4 regions of the Methylobacterium sp. A49B genome follow, and region 2 is predicted to be linked to each of the others. Evidence: predicted binding sites of a transcription regulator. Region 2 holds the regulator's gene; each other region holds the start of a gene.
What was found. Region 2 encodes LexA, which represses DNA repair genes until DNA is damaged. Its sites were predicted from a motif close to TGTTCNNNNTGTGTTCNG; they were not measured.
Positions count from the first base shown of each region.

Region 1: the regulator LexA is predicted to act here: its motif matches at 2,186-2,203, upstream of ACLBX9_RS13955 (PA0069 family radical SAM protein).
Region 3: the regulator LexA is predicted to act here: its motif matches at 2,265-2,282, upstream of dinB (DNA polymerase IV).
Region 4: the regulator LexA is predicted to act here: its motif matches at 1,814-1,831, upstream of ACLBX9_RS19025 (DUF3072 domain-containing protein).

Region 1 covers NZ_JBKFBO010000095.1:57,725-61,763, reverse strand. Annotated here, with positions in the region: gene ACLBX9_RS13965 (glycosyltransferase family 4 protein) at 1-206, shown strand, start outside; gene ACLBX9_RS13960 (ribonuclease HII) at 245-928, shown strand; gene ACLBX9_RS13955 (PA0069 family radical SAM protein) at 1,046-2,161, opposite strand; gene ACLBX9_RS13950 (hypothetical protein) at 2,315-2,845, shown strand; gene ACLBX9_RS13945 (amino acid permease) at 2,981-4,039, shown strand, end outside.
Region 2 covers NZ_JBKFBO010000043.1:24,622-28,660, reverse strand. Annotated here, with positions in the region: gene ACLBX9_RS03370 (ComEC/Rec2 family competence protein) at 1-2,256, shown strand, start outside; gene lexA (transcriptional repressor LexA) at 2,250-2,975, opposite strand; gene ACLBX9_RS03360 (hypothetical protein) at 3,211-3,681, shown strand; gene ACLBX9_RS03355 (hypothetical protein) at 3,720-3,935, opposite strand; gene ACLBX9_RS03350 (NRAMP family divalent metal transporter) at 4,016-4,039, shown strand, end outside.
Region 3 covers NZ_JBKFBO010000016.1:38,907-42,945, reverse strand. Annotated here, with positions in the region: gene pncA (bifunctional nicotinamidase/pyrazinamidase) at 1-415, shown strand, start outside; gene ACLBX9_RS02030 (hypothetical protein) at 525-725, shown strand; gene ACLBX9_RS02025 (hypothetical protein) at 765-1,004, opposite strand; gene dinB (DNA polymerase IV) at 1,159-2,241, opposite strand; gene rimO (30S ribosomal protein S12 methylthiotransferase RimO) at 2,453-3,799, opposite strand.
Region 4 covers NZ_JBKFBO010000111.1:5,450-9,488, reverse strand. Annotated here, with positions in the region: partial or broken gene ACLBX9_RS19035 (polysaccharide biosynthesis/export family protein) at 1-773, opposite strand, end outside; gene ACLBX9_RS19030 (Flp family type IVb pilin) at 1,076-1,324, opposite strand; gene ACLBX9_RS19025 (DUF3072 domain-containing protein) at 1,530-1,805, opposite strand; gene ACLBX9_RS19020 (gluconokinase) at 1,982-2,548, shown strand; gene ACLBX9_RS19015 (Cof-type HAD-IIB family hydrolase) at 2,552-3,373, shown strand; gene ACLBX9_RS19010 (transglycosylase SLT domain-containing protein) at 3,623-4,039, shown strand, end outside.

The DNA.
Region 1 (4,039 bases), on a different contig from region 2:
CCGGCCCCGACGACGTGGTCGGGGGCAAGCCGGTGGGATCCCTCGATCGCGACCTGCGGGCCGCCGCCCTCGCCGCCCTCGACCTGTCGCGGGCCGCGTGCCGCGCCGAGGCCCTGCGCTGCGGCTGGGACGTGAGCGCCCGCCAGTTCTTCGGCAACATCATCGAGGCGCATGGCGGCGAACGGGGCAGCCGCGACGCTGCCTGACCGGTGACGGCGCCCGCGCGGGATGGCAGGAGGGCGCCATGCCGCCCGCTCCCAAGCCGTCCGCTCCCAGGCCGCTCAATCCCAGGCCGCCGAGTTTCAAGCCGAGTGCTCGGAAGCCGCCCGCCACCGACACTCCGTTCGATCCGGCCCAGGCGGCCAGATATCCCGCCGTCATCGGCTGCGACGAGGTCGGGCGCGGCGCACTCTGCGGCCCGGTGATCGTGGCCGCGGTCTGGTTCGACCCCGCGGCGCTCCCGCCGACCCTGCTCGGCGCCCTCGACGACAGCAAGCGCCTGCTCGAGCCGGTCCGTGCCCGGCTGGCGCCGCTGATCCGCACCCATGCGCACGTAGCGGTGGCGGCGGGCTCGCGGGCGCTGATCGATCGGATCAACATCCGCGCCGCGACGCTGGACGCCATGGCGCGCGCGGTGGGCCGCCTCGGGATCGCGGCGCCGGTCCTGGTTGACGGTCGGGATGCCCTGCCCGGGCTTCCCGGCGGGGCGGTGGTCGGCGGGGACCGGCTCGTGCCGCAGATCGCCGCCGCCTCGATCGTCGCCAAGGTCTTCCGCGACGCCCTGATGCGGCGCCTCGCCGAGCGCCACCCCGGTTACGGCTGGGAGCGGAATGTCGGCTACGGCACGCAGCTCCACCGGGCCGGCCTGACGAAGCTCGGCCGCAGCCCGCATCACCGGCTGAGCTTCACCCGGGGCTTCGAACGCTGAGCGGCCTCGCTTCGGCAGGCCACGGCACCACAGCAGCGGGAGGTGACGTCGGCTGTCCCGTTCTCGACCGCATCCCGAGGCGATGCGTTGGATGGACCACGCCCCTTCTCCGGCCTGTCAGAGCAGCGTCAGTTGCTCCCCCGGCCTGCGGAAGGCGTCCCGGTTCAGCGTCATCCGCCCGAACGCGAAGCCGAGCCGGGTGCCGGCAAGCCGCACGCGCTGCCCGATCATCGACGCGTAGGCACCCTCGCCGCGGAAGCGGTGACCGAAGCGGGGATCGTTTTCGCGGCCGCCCCGGGACTGCCGCAGCAAACCGAAGGCGCGTTCCTTGCGCTCGGGATAATGCTCGGAGAACCAGTCTGCGACGAGGTCGGCCACCTCCCCCGGGAGCCGCAGGAGCGCGTAGCCGATCCGGCTCGCGCCGCTCTCCCGGGCGCGGTCCAGGATCGCCTCGACCTCATGGTCGGTCAGGCCCGGGATGATCGGCGAGACGTTGACCATCACGGGCACGCCCGCCTCGGCCAGCCGGCGCATCGCGGCGAGCCGCTTCTCCGGCCGGGGCGCCCGGGGATCGAGGCGCCGCGCGAGGTCCGGATCCAGGGTCGGCAGCGAGACCGCCACGAGGACGAGATCGCGCGCGGCCATCTCGGCCAGGATGTCGAGGTCGCGCAGGACGAGGTCCGATTTCGTGGTGATGCCGACGGGGTGCCGCGCCTCGCGGAGCACGTCGAGGATGCCGCGGGTGATGCGGTGCTCGCGCTCGGCCGGCTGGTAAGGATCGGTGGCGGTGCCGAGGGCGATCGTCTCCGGTTGGTAGCCCGGCGCCGCGAGCTCGCGGGCGAGGAGCCGGGGCGCGTCCGGCTTGCTGAAGATCCGCGATTCGAAGTCGAGCCCCGGCGACAGGCCGAGCCACGCGTGGGTCGGCCGCGCGTAGCAGTAGATGCAGCCGTGCTCGCAGCCGCGATACGGGTTGATCGACCGGTCGAACGGGATGTCGGGCGACGTGTTGCGGGCGATGATCCGGGCGGATCGTTCCGGCGTCACCTGCGTGCGCAGGGGCGTCGGATCATCCGGCGCCCAGTCGGCATCGTGGAACGCCTCTCGCCGGGCCGCCTCGAACCGGCCGGTGGGATTGGCGGTCGAGCCGCGACCGCGCCGAGCCTGTTCCGACGGCGTGCTCGCACCGAGCCGCCGCGTCGCGCTCGTGCCGACCGCGTCCCCTTTCAGCGTCATGACCCGTCGCCCCCGTGTTTCACGTGGAACATAGAGCGAACATGGCGGCGGGTAACGCCTCTTTTTAAGGCAATCCCGGCATCGCCGCGTCTCTCGGACGCGGCCGGTCCTTCGAAAGACGGTTCAATGGTTTACGGCGGCGCAAAATCGTCTATGCGCCCGCTCATGCTCTCCGCGGTGACCTATCTGGCCGACCCGGCTGATCCGGACGCGATCGACCGCTTGGCCGACACGCTCAGCGTGCTCGTCTCCGGCGTGGCCGGCGGCTTGGTCGGCGACGCCGTGATCGTGACGGGTCGCGAGAGCGAGGCCGTCGCGGCCGTCGCGGAAGCGACCGGGGCGACGTTGGTCGTCCACCGGAGCGGCAACCCCTACGCGGATGGCGCGGGCGCGGCCCGGCGGGACTGGGTCCTGTGCCTGGAGGCCGGCGACGTCCCGGGCGAAGGATGGATCCGCACCCTGGACCGCTTCGTCGGGACCGCCCGGCCGGAGACCGGGCTCGGGCGCCTGCACCGTCCGGCGGCCGGCTGGAGCGGGCGTCTGGTCAACCGGATCGAGAGGCTGATGGGGGCCCGGCAGGCCCGGGCCGGGGACGTGGTGCGGCGGGAGGTGCTGCGCGGCGGATCGGCCTTCGGCTCCCGGATCAAGGTGAAGGCGCTGCTGGCGCGGATCGACCGGGCCTGACCGGCAGAAACTTGTGCCCTTCCACGTTGTTGTCGGTCCCGCCTCCTCTACAACTCCGGGGGCGCGGGAGAAGATTTGCCGTCTCTCCACTGTCGCGAGGACGTTGAAATCGCTCCCCTCGGGAAGGATCGCACAATGGATTCGTCGGGCCTGATGGGGCGCAAATCGGTCGACGACATCCTCGAGAGCGGCGAGGGCGAGCAGCAGCTCTCGAAATCGCTGGGTGCCCTCTCGATCACCGCCATGGGCATCGGCGCGATCATCGGTGCCGGCATCTTCGTCCTCACCGGCACGGCGGCGGCGCAATATGCCGGGCCGGGGATCATGCTGTCCTTCGTGCTCGGCGGCATCGCCTGCGCCTTCGTGGGCCTCTGCTACTCCGAGATGGCGGCGCTGATCCCGGTGGCGGGGTCGAGCTACACCTACACCTACGCGACGCTGGGCGAGTTCTTCGCGTGGCTGATCGGCTGGGACCTCATCCTCGAATACGCCATGGGAGCCGCCACGGTGGCGGTGGGCTGGTCGGGGTACGTGACCAGCATCCTGAAGGATGTCGGGATCGTGATCCCGGCCCAGTTCGCCCACGCGCCGGGCACCCCCATCGACGGCGGCGGCACCGCCCTGTTCAACCTGCCGGCGGTGGTGATCGTGGCGCTGATCACGATCCTGCTGATGCGCGGCACCAAGGAATCGGCCCGCTTCAACAACATCATGGTGGCGGTGAAGCTCACCGTGGTGGTGGCGTTCATCGCGCTGGGCTGGGGCCATGTCGACACGGCGAACTGGAAGCCGCTGATCCCCGACAACGACGGCACCTTCGGGCATTTCGGCTACAGCGGCATCCTGCGCGGCGCGGGTGTGGTGTTCTTCGCCTTCATCGGCTTCGATGCGGTCTCCACCGCCGCCCAGGAGGCGCGCCGGCCGCAGAAGGACATGCCGATCGGCATCCTGGGCTCACTGGCGGTCTGCACGATCCTCTACGTGCTGGTGGCGGCGGTGCTGACCGGCCTCGTCCCCTACAAGGAGCTCAACGTCCCCGACCCGATCGCCAAGGGCGTCGACGTCATCGGCATCGGCTGGTTCTCCCTGCTGATCAAGCTCGGGGCGCTGACCGGCCTGACCACCGTGATCCTGGTCCTGCTCTACGGCCAGAGCCGGATCTTCTTCACCATGGCGCAGGACGGCCTGCTGCCG
Region 2 (4,039 bases):
GGGGGTGCCCTTGCGCTCGCCGGCCCGCGCGCGCTCGCCCCTCCGGCGGTCCGCCGCTGGGTGGCGGAGGGGCTCGGCCGGGAAGCCGAGCAGCGGCGCCTGTTCCCCTGGCTGGCGGTGGCCTTCGGCGCGGGGATCCTGGTCTACTTCGCGGCGGCCGACGGGACGCCGATCTTGGCCGCGCCGCTGGTGGGGGCGGCTCTGGCCCTGGTGCCGGTGCCGTTCCTGGGCGCGCGGCCCGTGGCCCTGGCGCTGGCCCTCGCGGCGGCGGCCGGGTTCCTCGGCTTCGCGGCGGCCACGTGGCGGGTCACCCAGGTGGCCGCCCCGATCCTCACCCGGACCACCATCGGCCCCCTCGTCGGGATGGTCGAGGCGCTGGACGAGCGCGAGGTCGGCGCCCGGCTGGTGATCCGCGTGGAGAGCTTCGCCGGGCTCGCGCCGGAGGCGCGGCCGGTCCATGTCCGGGTGTCGTTCCGCAGGACGCCGATCCCGCGACCCGGGGACGTCATCGCCGCAACCGCCCGGCTGCTGCCGCCGCCGGAGGCCGCCCGGCCCGGCGGCTACGACTTTGCCCGGGACGCGTATTTCCAGGGTCTCGGCGCCGTGGGCTCGCTGGTCGGAGCGGTCACGGTCCGCGCGCCCGCGGAGCCGCCGCCCCTGCGCCTGCGGCTCGCCGCGACGCTGGACGCGGCCCGCAACGCGTTGACCCGCCGGATCGCGGAGGCCGAGGGCGGGCAGGCGGGGGCGGTCGCGGCGGCCCTGGTGACGGGCAAGCGCGGGCTGATCGGGCCGGCGACCAACGACGCGCTGCGCGCCGCCGGCATCTACCACGTGGTGTCGATCTCCGGGCTCCACATGGTGCTGGCCGCCGGCGTGGTGTTTTGGCTGGTCCGGGCGGCCCTCGCCCTGGTGCCGTACTGCGCCCTGGTCTGGCCGATCAAGAAGATCGCGGCCGGCTTCGCCATGGTGGGCGTGACCGCCTACTGCGCCTTCTCGGGGTGGGACATCGCCGCCGAGCGCTCGCTGATCATGACCCTGATCATGCTGGGCGCGATCCTGGCGGACCGGCCGGCCCTGTCGATGCGCAACCTCGCGCTGGCCGCGCTGATCGCGCTCGCCCGCGAGCCGGAGGGCCTGCTCGGCCCGAGCTTCCAGATGTCATTCGGCGCGGTGGCCGGGCTGATCGCCTGCGCGCGCCTGATCGACGGCCGGCTGTTCGTGCGCCCCGGGGTGGGTCGGGTGGGGCGCCTCGTGGGCAGCGGCCTCTCGGCGGTCACCGGGACCCTGGCCACGACCCTGGTGGCGCAGGTCGCCACCGCGCCCTTCGCCACCTACCACTTCCAGACCGTGCAGCCCTTCGGGCTCGTCGGCAACGCCCTGACGCTGCCCCTCGTCTCCCTGGTGGTGATGCCCGCCGCGGTCCTCGGGATCCTGGCCTATCCCTTCGCCCTCGACCGGCCGGTCTGGTGGCTGATGGGTCAGGCGGTGGGGGGCATGCTGGCGATTTCCGAGTGGATCGCCGGGTTCGAGCGCGCCACCCTCGTGCTGCCGGCCTTCGGAACCGCAGCGCTGACCCTGCTGACCGCAAGCCTGCTGCTGGCGACGCTCCCGGTCTCGCGCCTGCGCTGGCTCGCCGGGCCGCCCCTCCTGCTGGGGCTCTGGCTCACCGCGCTGCCGGACCGCTACGACGTCTACGTCGACCGGCAGGGCGGCGGCGCGGCGGTGCGGGGGCCGGACGGCCGCCTCGCCGCCCTGGGCAGCCCCTCCGGCTTCGTGCTGGAACAGTGGCTGAAGGCGGACGGCGACGGGCGGCGCCCCGGCGCGCTGGTCACGCCGTCCGGAAGCGGGCGCTGCGACCGGCTCGGATGCACCGCGCGCCTGCCGGATGGGCGGGCGGTCGCGCTGGTCCGGGATCGCCGCGCCTTCCCGGAGGATTGCGCCCGGGCCGCGGTGCTGATCACCGGCCTCGCGGCGCCCCCGACCTGCACGGGGCCCCTCGTGATCGACCGGCATGTCCTGGCGGATCACGGAGCCGTGGCGCTCCGGGCCGAACCCGGCGGGTTCACCGCGCGCTACGCCCGGACCGGTGATCGCGGCCTGCCGTGGCGACCGCACCGGGACACGAAGCCGGCACCGCCGATGACCGCCGCAGTCGACAGCAGTCGCGCCATGGAGGAGCCTGCGGCCCCGGCTGAGGCCGACGGATCAAGCGGCGGGGACGCGCCCGGCGACGCGCCCGCCGAACCGCTTCAGTAGCGGCGGACGAGACTCACGAGGCGGCCCTGGATCTGGACCCGGTCGGGCCCGAGGACGCGGGTCTCGTAGGCCGGGTTGGCGGCCTCCAGGGCGATCGAGGAGCCGCGGCGGCGCAGGCGCTTGAGCGTCGCCTCCTCGTCGTCGATCAGGGCCACGATGATGTCGCCCGTGTTGGCGGTGTCCTGCTTGCGGATCACCACGAGGTCGCCGTCGAGGATGCCGGCCTCGACCATCGAATCACCGCGCACCTCCAGGGCGTAGTGCTCGCCGCCGGCCAGGAAGTCCGGCGACAGGGTGATGGCATGGCTCTGGTTCTGGATCGCCGAGACCGGCGTGCCGGCCGCGATCCGGCCCATGACGGGGATCGACACCGCCCGTCCGGCCTCGTCGATCATGCGGGCATTGGCGGGCAGCGGCGGCTGCTTGGACTTGCCACCCTCCACCACGCTCGGGGTGAACCGGCGGGGCTCGGCGGGCGCCTGGGCCGCGGCCGCCTGCGTCAGGCTCTCGGGGATGCGGATCACCTCGATGGCGCGCGCCCGATTCGGCAGGCGCCGGAGGAAGCCGCGCTCCTCGAGGGCCGTGATCAGCCGGTGGATGCCCGACTTCGACTTCAGGTCGAGGGCGTCCTTCATCTCGTCGAAGGACGGCGGGACGCCGCATTCCTGCATGCGGTTCTGGATGAAGCGCAGGAGGTCCAGCTGCTTGCGCGTGAGCATCGACGGGGGCCTCGCGGCTTGAGGGACCGCCTCGTGGCGGCCACAGAAACAAATCACGAACACGTTAAACGTTCCGCAAGTGTTCCGCAAGAGAGATATGGCCACGCTTGCGTGCGCGGCGGTTCCTGCCGGGGAGAAACGCATTGACGGCGCAAGCGGAGCCGTTTCAATGCGTCCAGCCGGCCGTCCGGGGATAAGCCCGGGGCGCGGCGTGGATCGGGCTGGGATGACGAGGATGCGACGACCCGCAGCTCTGCTGCCCCTCGGCGTGGTGACCCTCGGCGTGGTGACCCTCGGCCTGGCGCTCGCCGGCTGCACGACCGGGTTCTCCTACATCTCCCGGAACTACGTCGCGCTGACGCCGCAGGTGGTGACGATCGGCTGCAAGGAGCCCTACGAGGTCTACGACAACCGGCAAGTGCGCCGGATGCTGATCGTCTCGAACGCCCTGCGGGAATATGCCGGCTGCAACCTAAGCGAGGTCCGGATCGATCCCGAGCCCGAGGCGACGCGGGTGAAGCGCTTCCGGACCGCGGCCCGGGCCTATCTCGACGAGACCGTGCGCGAGGATTGCCGGATCACCGGCGAGACCGTGTTCGATCCGCTGAAGACAGAGTTCGCCTACGCGTGCGACGCGCCGATCGAGAAGCGCGGCACGGTGGTTCCGCGGCTTCCGGGCCGCAATCCGGGCCTGATCCTGCGCTGAACCGCGGGCCCGGCGCCCGCACCCGTCAGGTCCCCGGCTCAGGTCCCCGGCTTGGGGAAGGTGCGCTCGGTCGCGTCCCCAGCCGCCGCCAGCAGCGCGCGGGCGAAGGCGCGGGCCTCCGCCCGGTCCAGGGTGATGGCGGCGGTGACCGGCGCGCCGCCGAGATCGGACAGGGCGAGTTCCAGGCGCACCCCGTCGGGCACGGCGCTCGCCTGAAGGCTCCAGCCGGAACCCCGATCCGTGCTCTCCGCCATCTCAATTCCTCCCGCGGGCTCCCGGGAAAACGCCGCAGGCGTCCGCCGGAACTGCCGCCGCCCGGGACTGTTCCCGAGCCGTGCCCAGCGCTTCCCTGCCCCGC
Region 3 (4,039 bases), on a different contig from region 2:
GACCGTGGCGCTGCCCTACGGGCCCCAGGTTCTGTGGCCCCGGCACTGCGTGCAGGGCAGCGCGGGCGCCCGGTTCGCGCCGGACCTCGCCACCGACCGGGCGAGCCTCGTGGTCCGCAAGGGGCTGGATCCCCGGGTCGACAGCTACTCGGCCTTCCTGGAGGCCGACCGGACGACTCGCACCGGGCTGGCCGGGGCGCTCCGGGAGCGCGGCATCACCCGCGTCGTCCTGTGCGGCCTCGCCACCGATTTCTGCGTCGCCTGGAGCGCGCTGGACGCAAGCGACGCGGGCTTCGAGGTCTGGGTGGCGGAGGATGCGGTGCGGGGGATCGACGTGGACGGGTCGCTCGCGCAGGCCTGGGCGCGGATGGACGCGGCGGGCGTGCGCCGGATCGCGGCGGCGGAGATCGGCTGAGCCTTGGCTGAGCTCCTCCAGGTACGGGAGGCGAACCGCCGCACGGGGGCCGGGAGACCGCCCCCGCCGCGATGCGTTGGCCTGTCACCAGAACCCGACAGGAGACTGCATGTCCTCCAAGCATCTGAAGACCGACACCCCGACCGATGCCGACCTCAAGGGCAACCCCGGCATCGGCACGTCGAAGGGCATGAGCGGCGCCGACCCGGCGGATCTGCAGGCGGACTCGACCTTCGAGGGCGACGTGGACAACGAGACGAAGGTGGACGGCGGTGTCGATCCCGATCACCGGCCGCGCAAGAACGCCTGACGGAAGGCCCGGGGCCCTATGCCCCGGGCTCTCGGTCGCTCAGCGGGCAGGCGCGCGCGCGGGAGCCTTGTGCCGCTGCGGGGCGGGGGCGGCCGGGCCGGTGACGGTCGCGTCGCCGGGCCCGGTCGTCGGGACGTAGAGGCGGCCGGGGCTCGCGGTGTAGCCCAGCAGCAGGGCCGTGTTGGCGGCGCTGAAGGCGGAGTTGCTGTCCGCACGCGCAGCCCCCGCGGACAGGCTCAGGGCCAGAGCGGTGGCGAACCGCACCGTGTTATCTGACATGTGACGGATCCTTCGATGCGGGCGGTGTTCGGTCGGTCCGAAACCACACCCGATGACTGCAATCTGGGTCCGCACTCCCGCGCTCAAAGTGCGGCAACGCACGATAGGCGCCGCATCATATCGTAAGACTATTTACCAAAAATTGATATTGAGCTCAAAGTTCTAACCCGAGTTGCAGCGGTCCGTCCGGCTCGTCCTGCGCGAAGCCCGACAGCGACACGCCGATCAGTCGCGCGCTGCGCCGCAGGGGGAACAGGCCGGCGAGCAGGTCGAGGCCGATCCGCTCCAGGCCGGCCCGGTCGGCCACGGGGGTGGGGAGCGACTTCGCCCGGGTGACCTGGGCGAAATCCGAGAACTTGAGCTTGAGGGTCACGGTCCGGGCGCGCATGCCCTTGGCGTCGGCCCCGGCCCAGACCTTGTCGAACAGCGGCGCCAGCCGGGCGGCCAGGATCTCGAAGGCGGCGGTGTCGTCCGAGAAGGTGGTCTCGGCGCCGATCGACTTGCGCACCCGGTGGGCGCGCACGGGCCGCTCGTCGATCCCGCGGGCGACCGCGTGGTAGTAGGCCCCCGCGGAGCCGAAGGTCTCGCGCAGGCGCTCGACCGTCCAGGCGCGCAGATCCGCCCCGGTCTCGATCCCGAGCCGCTTCATCTTCGCCTCGGTGACCGGGCCGACGCCGTGGAACCGGCCGATCGGCAGGGCGGCCACGAAGTCGGGCCCCATGGCGGGGGTGATGACGAACAGGGCGTCGGGCTTCCTGTGGTCGGACGCCACCTTGGCGAGGAACTTGTTGTACGAGACCCCGGCCGAGGCCACGAGCCCGGTGCGCTCCAGGATCTCGGCCCGGATCGCCTTGGCGACGGCCGTCGCGGTCGGGAGTCCCAAAAAATTCTCGGTGACGTCGAGATAGGCTTCGTCCAGGGCGACCGGCTCGATGATCGCCGTGTGGCGGGCGAAGACCGCGCGGATCTCGTCGGAGACCGCCCGGTAGACCTCGAAGCGCGGCTTCACGAACAGCAGGTCCGGGCAGAGCCGCCGCGCGGTGGCCGACGGCATGGCCGAGCGGACGCCGAACCGGCGCGCCTCGTAGCTCGCCGCCGCCACCACGCCCCGCTCCCGGGAGCCGCCCACCGCCAGCGGCAGGCCGCGCAGGGCGGGATCGTCGCGCTGCTCCACCGAGGCGTAGAACGCGTCCATGTCGATGTGGATGATTTTTCGGAGCGCGACCTCCGGATCCATCGCTGCCTCGGAGATCCGCCGTGAGTTCCTGCTCTGTTCCAGAGACGGCGGCGGGAGGGTGGGGTCAAGGTGTATTGGTCAGGGCTCAACAGGAGTCCTGTCCGCGCCCGTCATCGCGAGCGCAGCGAAGCGACCCAGGGCAGCGGGACCTCCCGGCAGCGTAGCGTCACCCTGGATTGCTTCGCGGCGCTCGCAAAGACGGGGGCCGCCGTCAGGCGACGCTGCCGTACAGGTCGTAGGCCTCGGCCCGGTCGATCTTCACGGTGACGATGTCGCCGACCCGCACCGGGCGCCGGAAGGCGGCGTGGACATTCCCGTCGATCTCCGGCGCGTCGGCCTTGGACCGGCCCTTCGCGACCCCGCCCTCGACGGCATCGACGATGATGGGCAGCCGCTTGCCGACCTTGGCCCGCTGCAGCCGGAGCGCGATGCCGTTCTGGGTCTCCATGAACCGGCGCTTGCGCTCGGCCTTCACCGCCGGCGGCACGAGGTCGCCGAGCGCGTTGGCGGTGGCGCCCGCCACCGGCTCGTACTCGAAGCAGCCGACCCGATCGAGCTTGGCCTCCTGCAGCCAGGCCAGCAGCTCCTCGAACTCGGCCTCGGTCTCGCCGGGGAAGCCGACGATGAAGGTCGAGCGGATCGCGAGGTCCGGGCAGGTCTGCCGCCAGCTCCGGATCCGGTCGAGCTGGCGCTCCTGGTTGCCGGGGCGGCGCATGCGCTTGAGCACCGACGGGCTCGCGTGCTGGAGCGGCATGTCGAGATAGGGGAGCACCTTGCCCTCGGCCATCAGCGGGATGACCTCGTCCACGTGCGGATAGGGGTAGACGTAATGCAGCCGGACCCAGGCCCCGAGCGCGCCGAGTTCCTTGGTGAGGTCGTAGAACTTCGCGCGGACCTGGCGGTCCTGCCACGGGCTCTCACTGTAGCGGATATCGACCCCGTAGGCGCTGGTGTCCTGGCTGACGACCAGCAGCTCCTTCACGCCGGCCTTCACGAGCTTCTCGGCCTCGCGCAGCACGTCGGCGGCCGGGCGGCTGACGAGGTTCCCGCGTAAAGACGGGATGATGCAGAAGCTGCAGCGGTTGCTGCACCCTTCCGAGATCTTCAGGTAGGCGTAGTGGCGCGGGGTGAGCTTGATCCCCTGGGGCGGCACGAGGTCAAGGAACGGGTCGTGGGCCGGCGGCACCGCCTCGTGGACGGCCGCCACCACCGACTCGTAGGCCTGCGGCCCGGTCACCGCCAGGAGGTCGGGGTACTTCTCGCGGATCTCCTCCGGCTGCGCGCCCATGCAGCCGGTGACGATCACCCGGCCGTTCTCCGCCATGGCCTCGCCGATGGCCGAGAGCGACTCCGCCTTGGCCGAATCGAGGAAGCCGCAAGTGTTGACAATCACCACGTCGGCCCCGTCGTGCCGGCGCGCCAGCTCGTAGCCCTCGGCCCGCAGGTGCGTGAGGATCCGCTCGGAATCGACGAGCGCCTTCGGACATCCGAGCGAGACGAACGAGATTTTGGGGGCGGCTCCGGGAGCGGGGCCGCGGGGGGCGGGCGTGGCGGTCATGGCCTTCGGATCGGGCGGTCCCGGCCGGCGACCGAAGGTCGGTCGCCCGGAGCTGAGGACGAAAAGGATCGGGGTCGCGCTTTCTATACAGGCTCCCGGCCCCCGGCGCGAGACCGGCCGCCGCAGGGGTGACCGGCCTCGTGCGCGAGTCTGACGTCGAGCCGGAAACTTGGCTGTTCGGAAGGCGTTTGCGCGCCGGTCCTGAGATCCCACATGAAGACGCGGAACGGCGGCCTGCGT
Region 4 (4,039 bases), on a different contig from region 2:
GTCTGCGGGTCGCGCACCAGGGTCAGCACGTCGTTGGGCCGCAGGTAGATGTTCTCACGCGGGTTCGACACCACCGTGGTCAGCGGCACCGTGGCGGTGACCGGCCCGCGCGAGAGCCGCACGAAGGTCTCGTTGACCGGCGCGCGGTTGCCGCCCGCGGAGGCGATGACGTCGAGGATGCGGTCGCCGTGGCCCGACAGCGGCAGGCGGGCGCCGGCCGCGCCCTCGCCGGTGACGGTGACCGCCTGGCTGATCGGGCGGGTGACCGAGACCAGCACCTGCGGCTGGATGGCCTTGCCGGCGAGCTCGTTCTCGATGAGCGCCTGCACGTCCTGGGTGCGGCGGCCGGCGACCTTGATGCGGCCGGCATAGGGCACCGAGATGGCGCCGTCGCGCCCGACCGGCTGCTCGGGGATGAGCGCGGACTTCGAGCCGGCGGAGAAGCGGTCGGCGACCAGCGGTCCGGAGAACAGGCCGCCGGAGCCGGCTTCCCAGACGGAGACGGAGACCATGTCGCCGATGCCGATCACCGGCTCGGAGGACGGGCGGTGGTCGCCGAAGGAGGCGAGCAGGCTGTCCAGCGGCCGGCCGCGCAGGGCCTCGACGACGCTCGGGGTGACGTCGATGATCTCGTAGCGCGCCAGAAGACCGCCATCCGCCGTCGCCACCTCGGCGCCGGCCTGGATCATGCTCGCCGTCGGTCCCGCCGCGGGCAGGTACGTGCAGCCCGACGTCGCCGCGACGGCGAGCAGGACGAGGGGAAGATTGCGCATCCAGATGTTGCCCATCGGTATTGCCGAGCCCGTGCCTAGCCCATGGCGGCCCGGGTGTCCGTGGCGGGTGGGCCACACTCCGCAGGCGACGGCCGAGACCGCACTTTCATCCTCGTAAAGCACAGCTTTTTCGGGGCAGGGACGCGGTGTTTTCTGTTTCTGTCTATTGCCGACAGACGGCCTGTCGTGTTGGCGGGTTGGGCTCGTGCAGTCGGGACGACACCGCTCGCGCCGCAGCGCCACCGCCGGCTCCAGCAAGGCCCCGGGCCGCGGGCGGCCCCTCATCGAGCGCCCGGGACGAGTCAGTTCTGGGTCACCGCGGTGCTGATCTGGCCGTAGACCCCGCTCACCCGGGAGGCGTAGGTCCGCAGGCTCGCGGCGGCCACCAGGAAGATCAGGGCGCCGATCAGGGCATACTCGATCGACGTCGCGCCGCGCGCGTCGCGGGAGAAGCGGATCAGCGCCGTCGCGCCGCCGCCGGACAGGATTCCGACCCGTGCGACGGCGCGCCCGGTCCCGTGGCAGCCCGGTTCGCGCCCCGGTTCTTGCATCGTCGAAACCGCCTTCTCGTCACGTTCCGCTGCCCGAGCGGCCTCGTTCCATGACCTGTCGTAGCGCATCCGCCCTTGCCGGCGGCTTAATGCGGTCTTCGAAACTCGGCCGTCGCGCTCTGCCCGGCCAACCTTTGCACCGGAAGATTGGCACCGGGAAGATTGGCACCGGGAAGATCGGCACCGGGAAGAGCGCGCGACCGGATCAGGCCCGACCGGCCTTGTGGCGCAGGTCGTCGATCCGCTTGGAGGCCTCGGCCTTGTCGAGATCGGCCTCGAAGGCCTCCGGCTCCTTGGCCTCCTCCGACAGGGTCTTCAGGTAGGAGGCCTGCGCGCCCGTCATCGGCTCGCCGCCGGTGGTCCACTGGTCCGGGTCCTTGATCTGGTTGGACACGTCCTTCGGGTCGGTCTTGGGGTTCTCCTGAGCCGCGTCCCGAGGCGAAGCGTCTCTCTGCTGGGTCTTCGAAGCAGTCTTGGCCATGACTTCTCTGTTCCTGAAATGTTCTAACTTCCCTGCGCCAACGCGCGCGCCCGGCACGCGGTTCCGGCCGCGCCGGCGGCGTCTTGCGGGGCCGACACGGCCTTTCCTTCCCCGCGCGCGGGCCTATTGAAGAGGTGCTCGGCGTCGCGGGAACGCCTTCGAGCCGCGAGGTCCGGATGACGTCTCAGACGGGGGTGACCGACGAGGCCGCGGCGTCCGCGCAGGTGCTCGTGGTGATGGGCGTCTCGGGATCCGGGAAGAGCACCGTCGCGGCGCTGATCGCCGAGCGGCTCGGCTGGATCTTCGTCGACGGCGACAGCTTCCACACCCCGGAGCACGTGGCCAAGATGCATGCGGGCCACGCCCTCGACGACGAGGACCGCGCGCCCTGGCTGGCGCGGATCGCCACCTGGATCCAGCACCGGCTGGAGGCCGGCAAGTCGGGCGTCGTGGTCTGCTCGGCCCTGCGCCGCGCCTACCGGGACATTCTCACCCGCGGGAGCCGGCGGGTGCGGCTGGTCTATCTCGACGGGGACAAGGCCCTGATCGCCGGGCGCCTCGCGGCGCGCCAAGGCCATTTCATGTCCCCGCGCCTCCTGGACAGCCAGTTCGCCACGCTGGAGGTACCCGGTCCCGACGAACGCCCGATCATTGTCGGGGTCGCGGAGCCGCCCGAGGCCATCGCCGACCGGGTCGTGGCGCAGCTCGCCGCGGAGCCCCCCGTGCGCTCGGGAGCGGAGTGAGCCATGCCTGCAGGATCCGACGGGGCCGCGGGGATCGCCCTGGTGATCTCGGACGTCGACGGCACCCTGGTGACCGGCGACAAGCGCCTCACCGCCGCCACGGTGGCGGCCGTCGGGCGGCTGCGGGCGGCCGGGATCGGCTTCAGCATCGCCTCGGCCCGGCCGCCGGTCGGCCTGCGCAGCCTCGTGGCCGCGCTCGGCCTCGATCTGCCGATGGGCGCCTTCAACGGCGCCAGCGTGGTCCGGCCCGACCTCTCGACGATCGCGGAGCGGACGATCCCCGAGCCGGCCGCCAGGGAGGCCCTCGCCCGGCTGCTGGCCGCGGGCCTCGACGTCTGGGTCTTCGCCGAGGGCGCGTGGTGTCTGCGCGACCCGCAGGGCCCCTACACCGACTTGGAGCGCCGCACGATCGACGCGGAGCCGCGGGTCGTGGCCGACCTCGGCACGCTCATGGGGGCGGCCTCGAAGCTCGTCGGTGTCAGCCGCGACCATGCCCATCTCGCGGACTGCGAGCCCAGGATCGCGGCCGCGCTGGCGGACCGGGCGACGGTGCATCGCTCGCAGAAATACTACCTCGACGTCACGCCGCCCCACCTCGACAAGGGGCAGTTCGTCACCTGGATGAGCGGCCATCTCGGCATCCCGCCCGAGCGGATCGCGACCTTCGGCGATGCCGGCAACGACCGGCCGATGTTCGCCAACAGCGGCTTCTCGGTGGCGATGGGCAATGCCGAGGGCGGCGTGAAGGCGGCCGCCCGCGCGGTCACCGACAGCAATGACGCGGACGGCTTCGCCCACGCGATCGAGCGCCTCATCCTGCCCTGACCCGTCTGCCGTGACCCGTCCGCGCCAGCCCGGCGCCCTCCCCTGCGCCCCGTCCTGTGAGCGGGCGGATCCACCATCGGCCCTGTGGATAACCGTACCGGCTCACGACGGGGCGCCTGCCTGTGGCCGGCGGAGCACAGATGGGGTCGCCGCCCGAGCCGCCCACAGCTTGCCGAAGCGAGGCCGCTTTCCGGCCTCATTTGCCCGCGACCTAGCTTGACCACAGAACAAGCAGAACCGGGTCTCGGAATGCATCGCCTTCTCCTGGCCGCCGTCCTCGCGGTCGCGCCCGCCGCCGCCTTCGGGCAGGCCGCGCGCGACAACATCGACGCGCTGATCGAGCAGCAGGCCAAGGCGAACGGCGTCCCGGCGAGCTTCGTCCACGCGGTGGTCAAGCGCGAGAGCAACTACAACCCGAATGCCAAGGGCGGCAGCGCGCTGGGCCTGATGCAGATCAAGCACGCGACCGCGCGCAGCCTGGGCTATACCGGGGACGCGGCGGGGCTCTACGATCCGGCGACCAACCTGCGCTACGGGGTCGCCTATCTCGCCGGCGCCTACCGCACCGCCCAGGGCAACCTTTCCCAGGCCTACCAATACTACAACCGCGGCTACTATTACGCCGCCAAGCGGCAGGGGATCTCCACCGAGGTCGCGTCCGTGGTG